Regions from separate parts of the Pseudarthrobacter sp. CCNWLW217 genome, predicted to be linked through region 1. Evidence: riboswitches for the same ligand, from Rfam matches in the RefSeq annotation. Region 1 holds a riboswitch; the other holds the start of a gene.
What was found. Region 1 has a riboswitch for cyclic di-AMP ahead of V9L18_RS15910 (C40 family peptidase). Riboswitches for the same ligand answer to the same signal wherever they lie in the genome.
Positions count from the first base shown of each region.

Region 2: another riboswitch for cyclic di-AMP. It lies ahead of V9L18_RS15470 (hypothetical protein); the one in region 1 lies ahead of V9L18_RS15910 (C40 family peptidase).

Region 1 covers NZ_JBBCBT010000014.1:15,279-22,283, reverse strand. Annotated here, with positions in the region: gene V9L18_RS15915 (protein adenylyltransferase SelO) at 1-1,055, shown strand, start outside; gene V9L18_RS15910 (C40 family peptidase) at 1,125-1,982, opposite strand; cyclic di-AMP (ydaO/yuaA leader) riboswitch at 1,986-2,187, opposite strand; gene V9L18_RS15905 (lytic transglycosylase domain-containing protein) at 2,566-3,858, shown strand; gene V9L18_RS15900 (hypothetical protein) at 3,883-4,032, opposite strand; gene V9L18_RS15895 (TraR/DksA family transcriptional regulator) at 4,116-4,472, shown strand; gene V9L18_RS15890 (DNA alkylation repair protein) at 4,427-4,996, shown strand; gene V9L18_RS15885 (DUF1810 domain-containing protein) at 5,021-5,461, shown strand; gene V9L18_RS15880 (metallophosphoesterase family protein) at 5,492-5,998, opposite strand; partial or broken gene V9L18_RS15875 (SAM-dependent methyltransferase) at 6,041-6,333, shown strand; gene V9L18_RS15870 (DUF1918 domain-containing protein) at 6,399-6,590, shown strand; gene V9L18_RS15865 (NUDIX hydrolase) at 6,652-7,005, shown strand, end outside.
Region 2 covers NZ_JBBCBT010000013.1:62,468-69,472, reverse strand. Annotated here, with positions in the region: gene V9L18_RS15485 (winged helix-turn-helix domain-containing protein) at 1-13, opposite strand, end outside; gene V9L18_RS15480 (response regulator transcription factor) at 718-1,458, shown strand; gene V9L18_RS15475 (sensor histidine kinase) at 1,462-2,973, shown strand; cyclic di-AMP (ydaO/yuaA leader) riboswitch at 3,090-3,249, shown strand; gene V9L18_RS15470 (hypothetical protein) at 3,255-3,971, shown strand; gene V9L18_RS15465 (YdeI/OmpD-associated family protein) at 4,106-4,549, shown strand; gene V9L18_RS15460 (HAD-IA family hydrolase) at 4,530-5,219, opposite strand; gene V9L18_RS15455 (glyoxalase superfamily protein) at 5,226-5,612, opposite strand; gene upp (uracil phosphoribosyltransferase) at 5,707-6,342, opposite strand; gene V9L18_RS15445 (phosphatase PAP2 family protein) at 6,386-7,005, opposite strand, start outside.

The sequences.
Region 1 (7,005 bases):
GCGAATACCTCGTCAGTGAAGCCATGTATGCCATGGGCATTCCCACCACACGGTCGCTTGCCGTCGTGGCCACGGGACGGCCAGTCCGCCGCGAAACCATGCTTCCCGGGGCTGTGCTGACCCGCGTTGCGAGCAGCCATCTGCGTGTGGGCAGCTTCCAGTTCGCCCGGGTCAACGGCGACACGGAGCTCCTCCGTCGGCTGGCCGACCACGCGATCAGCCGCCATCATCCGGACGCCGCGAAGGCGGACCAGCCCTATCTCGCGCTGTTCGATGCGGTCATCGCCGCCCAGGCGTCCCTGGTGGCCCAGTGGATGCTCGTGGGATTTGTCCACGGGGTAATGAACACGGACAACATGACCATCTCGGGCGAGACCATCGACTATGGACCGTGCGCGTTTATGGATGCCTTCAACCCCGGTGCGGTCTACAGCTCCATCGACGCCGGCGGACGTTACGCCTACGCCAACCAGCCAGTCATCGCTGAATGGAACCTCACCCGGCTGGCCGAGGCGCTTCTGCCCCTGCTCCACGAGGATCAGGAGCAGGCCGTTGCGCTCGCTGTGGAGTCACTGGGCGCGTTCCGGAAGCTGTACAGTACGGCCTGGTCCACCGGGATGAAATCCAAGCTGGGGCTCGGCGCGGAGGCAAGGGACGACGAAGCGGGGCCTCTGGTGAATGACCTGCTCGCAATGCTTGAAGAGGGGCAGGTTGATTACACCTCGTTCCTCCGGGGCCTCGGGTCCGCAGCCCGCGGTACACCCGGCGCAGCCCGTACCATGTTCACGGACCCAGGAGCATTTGACGCGTGGACCAAGAAGTGGCTCGCCCTGGCACCGGACGCAGACATGATGGACCGGGTGAACCCTGTCTACATCCCCAGGAACCACTTGGTGGAAGAAGCCCTGGGCGCCGCTACCGCCGGCGACCTGGACCCGTTCCACCGCCTGGTGGACGTCCTGACGCAGCCGTACACTGAGCGCCCCGGCCTGGAACGCTACGCCGGTCCCGCGCCTGTTGACTTCGGCAGCTACCGGACGTTCTGCGGAACCTGAGCGAACAAAAACGGGGGACGACGGCGACAGGCGGCTGATTGCCGCCCGCCGCCGTCGAACCGGCCGGACTCACGCTACGCGGACGAAGGACGCTCCCGACAACCAGCTGATGGAGTGGACTTCGGTCTTGTAACCGTCCACGCCGCCGCTAACAACCTGGCCATTGCCGGCGTAGACGCCCACGTGGCCGGCGGTGATGACCAGGTCACCGGCTGCAGGGGTGCCCACCACGGTGCCGTACGCGAAGAATTGGGTGGGTGCCAGGTCTCCCACGCTCTTGCCCACCGAGCGCAGTGCCTTCTCCACCATGGCGGTGCAGTCCTGCTGAACGCCGAGCTGCGAATAGGCGGAAGCCAGGATGGCAGCGCCGAGCGAGCCGGACGGTGCCTGCGCCGCCGGGGCGGCAGTGGAAGCCAGCTGGACGCCGGTGTTGGCCGGGGCAGTGGGCGCTGCGGCTGCCTTCGCCACCGGAGCCGGAGCCGGAGCAGTGTAGCCGGCACCCGGGATCTGGATCTGGTCACCGGGGTAGATGATGGTGGTCAGCGACAGGCCGTTCACAGCCAGGACGTCGTTCAGGGCCACGCCGTAGGCGGCGGAAATTGCGCCCAGGGTGTCGCCTGAGACGACCGTGTGGACGGTGGCTGCGGCGGCCGGAGCGGCAGCCGCGGCCGGTGCAACGGCGGCCGGTGCAGGTGCCGGTGCGCTGGTCTGGCCCTGCACATTGACGGTCCCGGACGAGTCCGGGCCGTGGACGCCGGCCTGCGCCGGGGTGCCAACGCTAAAGAGCAGCCCGGACGCGGCAACTGCGGCAAGTGCGGGCCGGCCGAACGTCAGTGCGCGGGCTTTGGCCGAGGAAGACAGGCCAACCAGGACGGTGGGGCGGACAGAAGTCGCACGATGGCGTGCGGCAGTGGAGTTTTTTGACACGGGTAATCGCCTCTCCCATGCCTGCGGGGTGAGCTGTCGGGTTCGGGTCGGAGACACCCGGCCGGTTACGGCTCCGTACGGGACGGAGCGATATCGACTTAACCCCAAGGCTTCGGAACGAAGCCGTGGAAACGTGGTTCCCCCGTCCCTGCCAGTGAAAGTAACTGGGGTCCCGGTTCAGCGGCAGGGTTCGGCATACTGACGGGAATGCCCCGGCTTGAGCCAGGACACCGCTCGACCATAACCTCTGCTCTTTTGGAATGTCACATTCCGGTAACGGAATGTAGGCCAAAAAGCCACCTTATCTTCGGGTGGGGTTCTTCCGTGTGTGGAATGACGTTGCAGGTCAGGCCCCGATAGCGGCATATGCTGCGAAAGCTGGTGCCGCGTGATGGAAATCACGTAACAAAAGAGGCCGTGTGGCATTTTGATCCTCAGATTGAGGCCTGATGCGTGGTAAAAGAGGCCTGCCCTGCGGCTGCTACGGGAGGGATCTCTGCTGGATAACAATGTTGGACCAGCATCCACTAGGCAAGAGTTTCGCCCGGTAAGCTCACCAACTATGTCCCGGTTTGCTCAAAGAATGAGGCTGCCTGCCGTTGCGGGCCTGCTGGCGGTTGTTTTGGCGGCCCCGCTCGCCACGGCGCCTTCGCATGCCGACGACGATACTCCGCCAGGCGGTTACCCTTCCTGGCAGGACGTGCAAAACGCCAAGCAAAGCGAGGCCGGTAAGGCTGCGGAGGTCACCAGGATCAACGAACTGTTGGGTGGGCTGCAGACGCAGGCTGAGGCACTGGGTGGCGCTGCCGTGACGTCCGCTGCCGAATACGCCGCGGCGGACGCAGCGCTCCAGGCTGCCAGCTCAAGGGTTGACGTCCTCACCGCACAGACTGCACGCGCCACGGCGGAACTCGGGCAGTACAAAAAGGAAATCGGCGCCCTGGCAGCCCAGTCGTACAAGACCGGCGGCACCAATATGGGATTCTTCGTAGCCCTCGACGCCGTCCAGACCAACAGCATCCAGGGTCTGAATATCGTGCAGATCGTCAGCGACAAGACCGCGGCCCTGGTGAACAAATCCGCGGCTGCCGAACGGGTCGCCAGGGCCCTCGCCGATCAGGAAAGGGCAGCGAGGATTGAACGCGAACGGCTGTCAGGGGAAGCCAAGAGCAAGCTCGACGCCGCCCAGGCGGCCCAGCAGGCCATGTCGCGGCAGGTTGCGGAGCAGCAGGAGCACAGCCAGGAACTGACCGCGCAGCTGGCATCCCTCAAGGGCACCACTGCCGCCGTCGAAGGGGAGTTCCGGCAGGGCCAGGCGGCTTTGGCTGCCTACGAGACCGCGCAGGCAGCTAAACGCGCCGCAGCGCAGGAGCAGGCCCGCCAACAGGCCGAGGCGGCGGCCAAGGCCGCGGCCCTGGCCGCCGCCCAGAAGCCGGTAAATCCAGGGCCCGCCGCACCGGCCGGCCCAGCTGCTCCGGCGGAGCCGGCGCCGGCTCCGCCTCCCGCCCCTGGTCCGACGCCGAGCCCGCCGCCCGTCGTCGTCCCTTCCGTTCCTGGCGGTGCCGTCAACGACCCCGCCGGAGCTAAGAGTTACGCTTCGGGCCGGCTGTCCGCCTATGGCTGGGGCCAGGACCAGTTCCTGTGCCTGGCGCAGCTGTGGACCAAGGAATCCAACTGGCTGACCACGGCCACCAACCCCTACTCCGGCGCTTACGGGATCGCCCAGGCGCTGCCCGCCGGGAAGTACGCCAGCGCCGGCAGCGACTGGCTCACCAATTACCGGACGCAGGTCGAGTGGGGCCTCGGGTACATCCGGGACCGTTACACGTCTCCGTGCGGGGCCTGGAACCACTCCGTCCAATACAACTGGTACTGACCCGGCCGGGCGCTGACGCGAAGGCTAGGCGGAGTCCGGTGCTGGTTTGGCAAATTCGGCGGCGCTGACGAATTCAATGCCGACGAAGGCCTGGTCGCCGTCCACCCAGGAGTCATGCCCCGGTGGAATGGTGTAGGAATCACCCGCGGCGTCAAACGGATTACCAGGTGGCATCTGAGGCGCTTACGAGTGACAGCATGCTCCGTTGAGTGCCACTTGTCGAGTCCTGCGAAGGTGCCGCGGCGTAGGCTTTTCCCATGGCTGACTTTGAGCGGTTCCGGATCCTGCTGGAGGAAGAGCGTGCGCGAAAGCTTGCCCTGCTTCCGGCGCTGCGGGCCGACATTTCCTCAGCCAATGCTGCACGCCAGGACTCCAACGTCGACGACGAACACGACCCCGAGGGTGCCACCATCGCCTTCGAGCTGTCCCAGGCCTCGGCCTTGCTACAACAGAGCAGCTCGGGCCTGGCTCAGGTGGAAGCTGCCCTGCAACGAGTTGCCGATGGCACCTACGGCGTGTGCGAGGTATGTGGCGTGCCTATCGCCGAGGGCCGCCTGGAGGCCAGGCCATGGACCCCCTATTGCCTGGAGCATGCCTCCACCGGGCGCCGCTGACGGTAGCCGTGAACCAGACAGTCCTGGATGCCGCGGACTTCATTGATGCCACGCTGCAGAACGAAGGAGCCTGGTACCGGGCGGACGAGGTGGCGTCCCGGATGGGCGGTGCCCTGGGCTCCTATGGTGCGTCGGTGGGGGCGGTCCGGGGAACCGTCCGCGACGCCGGACGGAAGTTCAAGGACCTTGGCCACGATGACGTGGTGGCCTTGGCCTCACTGCTCTGGGGTCAACCAGGTCCCGGCAGGAAGCCCGTCTATGAGCGTCGCCTCGCCGCTGTGGTGCTGCTGCAGTCCCGGGTGGCCATGCTGCTGCACACGGACCTGACCAGGCTCGAGGGCTTTATCAGATCCGCGCACAGCGGTGAGCTGGTAATCCCGCTGATCACCGACGTTGTAGTCCCGCTCCTGAAGGTGCTGGACGGACCTGGCCGGCAGCGCGCCGGCGTCGTGATCACGCGCTGGAGCCAGGACCCCGATGGCTGGATCCGCCACGCAGCATCCCTGACCGCAGAAGTAGCCTGAAACACCTGAGAGAAGGAGACGGAGATGAGCGATCCCTACGACCTCGAGCGTTTTGTCGAGGCTCAAGACCACGGCGGCACCTACAGCCGGGCCTTGGACGAATTGCAGCTGGGCAGGAAGACGGGCCACTGGATGTGGTTCATCTTCCCGCAGATTGCCGGGCTCGGCAGCAGCCCCACGTCGGTTAGGTACGCCATCAATTCGCTGGAAGAAGCGCAGGCCTACTTGAAGCATGATGTCCTGGGCCCGCGGCTGCTGGAGTCCGCAGCCGCCATCGACACCCACGCCGGCCGCTCGGCCACGGACATCCTCGGCGGCATCGACGCCAGGAAGCTGCACTCTTCGATGACACTGTTCCTGCGTGCCGCGCCGGGGGAGACCATCTTCAAGACCGTGCTGGCCGACTTCTTCGACGGGCAGCCGGACCCCGCCACCGACTCCCTTCTGGCGGCTGACAGGGACTGACCGGGCGGACGGACTCTCCCGACCTCCGGGTCAGTCCTTCCGCACCTCCACGAGTTCCACCTGCTGCAGGAGGCCACCGTCAACCACCGCAGTCATGTACGTGCAGACCGGCTGGCGCCGGCGGTCCGTCGGCGAACCGGGATTGAGCAGGCGCAACCCGCGCGGGGTAGTGGTATCCCACGGTATGTGGCTGTGCCCGAAGACCAACACGTCGGCGTCCGGATAGTGCGACTCCGCGCGTTCGCTACGCCCCTTGGCCGGGCCGGTCTCATGCACCATGGCAAACTGCACGCCTTCCAGTGTGACGGCCACCGTTTCCGGAAGCCGCCGGCGGAGTTCCGGCCCGTCGTTGTTGCCGTACACCCCTATGAGGCGCCGGCTTCGCCGCTCAAATTGGTCCAGCAGTTCTGCTGTTACCCAGTCTCCGGCATGGAGCACCACGTCGGCGCTTTCGACGGCGGCCCAGACCTGCGCAGGCAGGTCCCGGGCGCGGTGGGGAACATGGGTGTCGGAGACGAGTACGAGGTGCAGCGGCATGACTGAATCCTGCCACGTTGCCCGGCGCCGGTGGGGTTCGTGGATCCGCGCATTCCCGTCGTTCAGGGTGACATGACCGAGGCTGTCGCGGGCGAGAACTTTGCGTTGGCGTTCCTGGTGTTCAACACCATCGCGAACCTCCTGACCCAGGACCACCAGGTCCGGTGTTTCCAGAATGCCGCCCACCCCACCGCTACATCTGGCCCAGCGAACTCGACCTGATGGCGCAGTTGGCAGGATTTAGGCTGGAATCCAGGTGGGCGGACTGGGACGGCAGCGAATTCGCCGCGGATTCCCGCAGCCACGTCTCGGTGTACCGGCTCACCGACACCTGAGGTCCAAAATGTACCCTGTTACGGCCTGCTGTTGAGTCGTACTCTGGGGCTGGGAGGTGATTGCCATGGAGGCAGCTCAGGGTGACAGGATCATCGTCAGGGGAAGGACCGTCGGGTCGACCGACCGGCACGGTGTCATCCTTGAAGTCAAAGGACAGGAAGGCCATCCGCCTTACCTGGTCCGCTTTGACGACGGCCACGAGACCGTTATGTATCCCGGCGGAGACTTCGCCGTCGACAAGCCACACGGGGAATAGGGCCGCCTGGTTCTGCATGCCGCCGGCAGGTACATGTCAGACTGGAGCCATGGATCATTCCATGACCGCGCACACGTCCGGCACCGACGCCAATAATCCGCACCGTCAGCAACCTCCTGGCAGGACGGGTCCCCGTGATCCCGGCGATGCCTGGGTGGAAGGGGACCTCGGGCGTTTCTGGGGCAGGTTCGGTGCAGCCGGGGTGCTCGCCTACGATCCGGACCGGGGCGTGCTCCTGCAGCACCGCGCCCAATGGAGCCACAACGGCGGAACGTGGGGGCTTCCCGGCGGAGCGCTGCACCAGGGCGAGGATGCAGTTGCAGGAGCGCTGCGGGAGGCCCACGAAGAAGCCGCCGTGCCCGGGGAGAACGTCAGCGTCCTGTTCACGTCCGTGCTGGACGTCGGCTACTGGTCT
Region 2 (7,005 bases), on a different contig from region 1:
ATGCAACTGACATGGATTAGTTACCTCAATGTGAATGGCCGTCATCGCGGCTCGAATGCTTGGTTTCCCCGCAATGAGATCTGGGGAGGGGCGCCCGACGCTGGGCTGGGGGGCGAATGCCTAGGAACTTCGCGGGGTGTGAAGGTCAGGCGTGCATTCGACAACAGCGCATGTCGGCAGCAGCGGGTGTGCTGGGCCAATATTCTGCGGCTGCAGGTGCTGTTGAGTTCTTGTTCACAATTGAAGTGTGCAACGTAACAATGCGAACTTGCAAGTAACAATGGACGGATCGTTCCGCATAGTGAGACGAATTCAGAGAATGTGGCTCAGATCACGATTCTGACAGAGCGATAAAATAACAGATGTTTTCCAGAACGATTGGTTGGAAAACCATCTTTCCCGAATATTATTCGCCCGAACCCATAAAAGGGCCACCACAATTCACCAGCGATGGAGTTGCTGAAATACACCCCTTGATTTGCCGTGGTGTCCAGCTCCGCCGCCATCCGGACAAAAAAATTCCACCCCCGTCCGCCCCGGAAACCGCTGGGAGCGTCGAAGGGGGCCTGCTGGACGCCACCAAAGCCAGGGAAAAGTCCCGGTTGATCGTCAGGGGAATCTGCCGCTGGGCAGCTTTCAGCTCGCTAGGCTGGGATTCACAGCCAGCGCACAGGAAGCCTAAAGCGGGGGCTCAACGACGCATCGGAGAGTTGTCCCATGGCCACTTCGCACTCCATGACCAACAACCTTCCCCAACTTACCCACCCGGACGGCTCCCCCATCCGTGCCTTGGTGGTCGACGACGAGCCCAGCCTCTCCGAACTGATGAGCATGGGCCTGCGCATGGCCGGATGGTCGGTGGCCGTCGCCGCTGACGGTCCCGAGGCTGTGAAGCTCGCCAAGGAGTTCCGCCCGGACGTCCTTGTTCTCGACGTGATGCTTCCCGGGTTTGACGGCGTCGAGCTGCTGACCAGGATCCGCGCCTTCGCGCCTGAAGTACCGGCGCTCTTCCTGACTGCCAAGGATGCCGTCCAGGACCGGATTGTGGGTCTGGCTGCCGGCGGTGACGACTACGTGACCAAGCCGTTCAGCATGGAGGAGGTCCTCCTCCGGCTGCACCGGCTGGTGCAGCGATCCGGCGTGGCAGCGATGGACACCGCTGAGCTGGTAGTGGGTGACCTCGTCCTCAACATCGATACCCGCGAGGTGAGCAGGGCCGGCGATGAACTGCAGCTGACTGCCACGCAGTTCGAGCTGCTCCGGTACCTCATGGAGAACCCCAGGCGCGTCATCAGCAAGGCGCAAATCCTGGACCGCGTCTGGAACTACGACTTTGGCGGGCAGGCCAACATTGTGGAGCTCTACATCTCGTACCTGCGCAAGAAGGTCGATGCCGTGCATCCGCCCATGATCCACACGGTGCGCGGCGCCGGATACGTCATCAAACCGGCGGACTAGGCCATGCCCTCACTGCCTGCAGTGGCGCCCACGCATGGCCGGAGCTGGCTGAAGCCCTCCACCTGGCATCTGCGTACACGCCTTGTACTGGTTGCCATGGCCCTGCTGGTGGCCATCTGCGGCGCCGTTGGCCTCTTCAGCTACGCTTCCATGGACTCGTTCCTTACACGCCAGCTCGACGAACAGCTCAGCCAGGCTGCCTCCCGGTCCAACGACCCCGGCCGGCCGCCGCTGGGCGGCTTCAACGGCAGGCCGGACCCGCTGGATTCCCGTGGGCAAAGCGTGGGTACGCTCAACGCCCGGATCCTGAATGGGCAGGTCAACAGCGCCGGATTCCTGGCCTCCGATACCACGCGTTCTCCCCTGTCCGCTGAGGACAAGGAGATCCTGCTGGCCCTCCAGAAGGATTCCCGCCCTGTGGACCGGACGCTCTCCAATGGCGAGTACCGGCTGATTGCAGTGGCAACGAACTACGGTGATGTCCTGGTGACCGGGCTCCCGCTCGCCGGCAAGGAAAGCACCCTCACCTCCCTGGTGTGGACCTTCGTTTTTGTTTCCCTTGGAGGGCTGGTCTTGATTGGCCTGGCCGGGACTATCCTCATCCGGCGCACCATGCAGCCGCTGGAGCAGCTTTCCGAGGTGGCCACACGCGTCTCGCGGCTCCCGCTGGACGCCGGCGAGGTGGCACTCGCGGTGCGCGTCCCGCCGTCGAACTCCAACCCCGGAACCGAGGTGGGCAGCGTGGGGCATGCGCTGAACCTCATGCTCGACAACGTGGCCAACGCGCTGCAGGCCCGGCAGCAAAGCGAGACCAAGGTACGGCAATTCGTTGCCGACGCGTCCCACGAACTGCGCACTCCGCTCACCGCCATCCGCGGTTACACGGAGCTAATGCGGATGACCGAGAACTTCACTCCGGATGGCCGGAAATCGCTGGCCCGGGTTCAGAACCAGTCCGAGCGCATGACCACACTGGTGGAAGACCTGCTCCTGCTCGCCAGGCTGGACGAGGGCCAGCCGTTGAAACTCAGTGAGGTGGATCTGACGCAGCTGGTGATCGAAACCGTCAGCGACGAAAAAATCATCGCACCCGGCCACAACTGGCATCTTGAGCTTCCGGACGAGCCGCTTGCGGTCAATGCCGATGCGTCGCAGCTGCGCCAGGCGTTGGTGAACCTGCTGTCCAACGCCCGCAAACACACTGCTCCGGGCACAACGGTCACCACGGCCGTGATGAGGTCCGACGACGGCAGTGCCGTGGTGACAGTAACGGACGACGGCGCCGGCATCCCGCCGGAATTCGTGGACCACGTTTTTGCCCGGTTTGCCCGCGCAGACGCGGCACGGACTGGATCTTCACGGTCCTCCGGCGCGGCGGCTTCGGAAGGCTCCAGCGGGCTTGGGCTGTCCATTGTGCAGTCCATTGTGGAGGCCCACGGCGGCAACGTGGAAGTGAACTCCCGGCCGGGTCGGACCCAGTTCACGTTGCGCCTGCCGGCGATCAACGGCTCATAGCAAGGCAACGCACCGGCGTCGTGATCTCTGTTACCAAAATGTGACTTAAGCGTCGCGCTCCTGTAGCGTCGATGGGGTGCGGTTCCCTTTGAGCCGCATATCCGGATGACGCCAAGCTCTGCCGCTTCCCGGATTCCGCTTGACCAGGCAGAGGCGGGGGACCCAGAGTCCCGGGCACTTAACTGCCCTTGGGGTGAAGCCAGCACGTGATCTTTCCGTGTGGCCGGATGCCCTCATCCGAACCCGACAGCTAACTCCGCAGGTGTGAGAGGCGATCCATCATGTCTGAATTCAAGGTACAAGCGCGCCCAGAGCGCGGTGCACATAAAGTCAACGGCCGTGGCAAGACCACGGCGCAACACACAAAAGCTTCGTCCCTGGGCAAGCGTGCAGCCGTTTTCGGTGCGGCCTGCGCCCTCCTCATCGGGGTCGGCGCAGCAGGCCAGGCTTCCGAATCCATGACTCCGGTGGCGGTCAGCGGGACCCAGTCCTCGGCGGCAGAGCTTGAATCCAACTTGAGGCTGGAAAAGGCCGAGATGCGGGCCAACCCGGCCCCTGAACCAGCTCCGGCCGACATCAGCGTTGCCCCGCAGGCCGCCGAACCGGCACCAGCACCGGCACCCGCACCAGCACCGGCACCCGCACCGGCCCCCGCCCCTGAGCCCGCACCGGCCCCCGTCGTCGCCGTCAACGATCCGGCCGGGGCCCAGGCCTATGCGGCGAGCCAGCTTGGCAGCTATGGCTGGTCAGCCGACCAGATGCAGTGCCTGCAGACGTTGTGGACCAAGGAATCTGATTGGACCACCACGGCCACCAACGCGAGCAGCGGCGCGTACGGCATTGTCCAGTCGCTGCCCGCCGAGAAGATGGCGAGCGCCGGGGCGGACTACCTCACCAACTACCGCACGCAGATCAACTGGGGCCTGAACTACATCCAGGAGCGCTACCAGTCGCCGTGCGGCGCGCTGAATTTCCACTTGTCGAACAACTGGTACTAAGCCGGTAATTGCGGCTTCCGCCATCCGAAGCAGCAGGCCCTGAATCCCCCGGTTCAGGGCCTGCTGCTTTTTGGCGTTGTATGTTCGCGGGGGCCGGACTTCCCTGACCTGCGGCTCCGGGCCATACTGGGGCCATGAAATTCACCACGACTATCCTGGGCAGCGGCAACAAAGCTGGTATTGAGGTTCCGGAGGAGGTTGTGACTGCCCTGGGCGCAGGCAAGCGCCCGCCGGTAGTGGTAACCATCAACGGCAAGAGCTACCGGAGCAGCATCGCGGTGATGGGCGGGCAGAGCCTGGTTGGGGTGAGCACCGCCAACCGGGAATTCACCGGCGTAGAGGCTGGCGACACTGTTGAAGTGGATCTGGAACTCGACACGCAGCCCCGGATCATTGAAGTCCCGGATGACCTGGCCGCAGCCATGGCCGCCGAACCGGATGCCCAGGCGTTCTATGCCACCCTGAACTACAGCGCGCAGCGACGTTATGTGGAGCCGCTCGGGGATGCCAAAACGGAGGAAACCAGGGCGAGGCGGATCGCGAAGGTCGTAGCCGACCTCAAAGCCGGAAAGAAATAATCCGCCGACCTGCGGCGTCCGTTTCCACCGAGGCCGTGACCGCGGTGTAATCCGGGATATGGAGCACTCCCGCCGGTAATTCGCCCGTGTTTGGGCCCACCGCCACGGTCCGGATGCCCGCAGCCACTCCGGCCGCGATTCCAGCCGGGGCATCCTCAAAGACCACGGCATCCTCCGGCTCCACGCCCAGCAAACCGGCAGCGGTCAGGTAGCCTTCCGGATGCGGCTTGCCGCGCGTCACGAGGTCAGCCGTCACGGCAACGGCAGGCATGGCCAGTCCAGCGGCATCCATGCGGATGTCAGCCAGGATCCGGTCCGCCGACGTCACCAGGGCCACGGCCTCCGCGGGCAGGCTCCGGAGCAGTTCGGAGGCACCGGGCAGCGCAACGATGCCGGCAGTCCGCACCCGTTCCATGGCACCAAGTTCTGCAGTGAGCGCAACGATGTCGGCACCGGCAGGCGCGAACCGGCGCACGGTATCGCCTGCCTGGACGCCGTGGGAGGTGCGCAGGATCTCGGCGATGTCCAGGCCGTAGCGGGCGGCGAACTCGCCCCACACCTGCTCCACGACCGCTGTGGAGTCCACCAGCGTGCCGTCCATGTCAAAGAGGACGGCGCGGCAGGTCAGTGTTCGTGTGGCGGCAGGAATGGGCAGGGTCATGAACCCCATTTTGCCTTACGTATTGCTTGAGGCGCCGCGCCCCGGGATGTACTGCACGGCCCACTTGTTCCCGTCCGGGTCCGCAAAGTACACGAAATGTCCCCAGTCCTGGATGTCGATATCACTCACGTCCACGCCGTTGCCCTTGAGGTGGTCATGGGCGGCTTGGATGTCATCGACGACGATTTGCAGGTTTGGTGCGCTGCCCGGAGGGGCATCGGTGAGCCCTTCGCCGATGCTGATCGAGCAGGCCGAGCCGGGCGGCGTCAGTTGGACGAAGCGGATGGAATCGCTGGGCCGCTCGTCGAAATCCGCGTTGAACCCCACTTTGTTGACATAGAAGTCCTTGGCGCGGTCGACGTCGGAGACGGGTACAAAAACGAGTTCAAGTTTCCAGTCCATCCGCACAGGCTAACGGGCCGATGCTGAATCCGGAACCCCGTAACCCCTGGCCAGAGCTGTCCGGCCGCTGAGGGGTCCTCTCGCCCCGCCCGGGCTATCCCGCGATCCCGTAAAGGCGGTCGCCGGCGTCGCCCAGTCCGGGGACGATGTACGACTTCTCGTTGAGCTTTTCGTCGATGGACGCCAGGACGATGGTCACGTTGGCGTCGGACAGTTCCTCCTCCAGCTTGGCCAGCCCTTCAGGGGCGGCCAGCAGGCAGATGCAGGTGACGTCGGAGGCTCCGCGCTTGAACAGGAATTTAATGGCTTCGCGGAGGGTGCCGCCGGTGGCAAGCATGGGGTCCAGGACGAAGATCTGCCGGTCGGTGAGGTTCTCGGGGAGGCGTTCGGCGTACGTGATGATGTCCAGGGTTTCCTCGTCCCGGGCCATGCCCAGGAAACCCACCTCAGCGGTGGGGACCAGCTTGGTCATGCCTTCAAGCATCCCCAGGCCGGCGCGCAGGATGGGAACCACCAAGGGCGTGGGCTTGGTGAAGGCTGTGCCCACCGTGGTGCTCACGGGTGTCTCGATGGTCACCGGCTGGGTGCGGACATCGCGGGTGGCCTCGTAAGCCAGGAGCGTCACCAGCTCTTCCGTCAACTGCCGGAAGACGGGGGACGGGGTGTTTTTGTCCCTCAGGACAGTGAGCTTATGGGCGACCAGCGGGTGGTCCACAACGAGAGTGCGCATGCGTCAAAACTACCATCCGGGCATGGCGCCCCCGGGCCGGGAATCAGCTCGTGTGATCGTCCCGGAGGACGGGGTGCTCGAACGTTGGCGCCGGGCCCACGTGCTCGTGTTTGCGGGTCAGATGGAACAGCCGGTGGGCCAGGATCACCATGCCCACCCAGGCCAGGCCCAGGAACCACCCGGCCATCACGTCCGTCAGCCAGTGATGGCCCAGGAACACCCGGCTCAGGCCCATCGCGATGATAAAAACCGCCCCGGCAGTGATGGCTGTGATCCGCGCCCAAAGGATCTCGAATTGCAGGCACATGATGTACACCAGGACGCCGATCACCACGGTGGTGTTGAGGGTATGGCCGCTGGGGAATGACGGCGAGGTCTCGTACGGCGGGACGGCTTCGGCGTGGTCCGGGCGGGTACGTCCCACCAGCCGTTTGCCGATAGTGGTTGCGAACGTGGAAACGGCCGCAGCTCCGCCCACCAGGATAATGGGCCGCCAGGTCCTGCTCAGGAAGGTAAGCCAGGCTGTGAGGATGCTGGCCAGGATGGGCATGCCGATGCCGCCGCCGATGTTGGTGAAGGCCGTTACCCCTGCGTCGAGTTCCGGGCTACGCAGGTTCTGTGCCAGTTCCAGCGCGGGCAGGTCCAGGGATGCCAGGCCTTGGT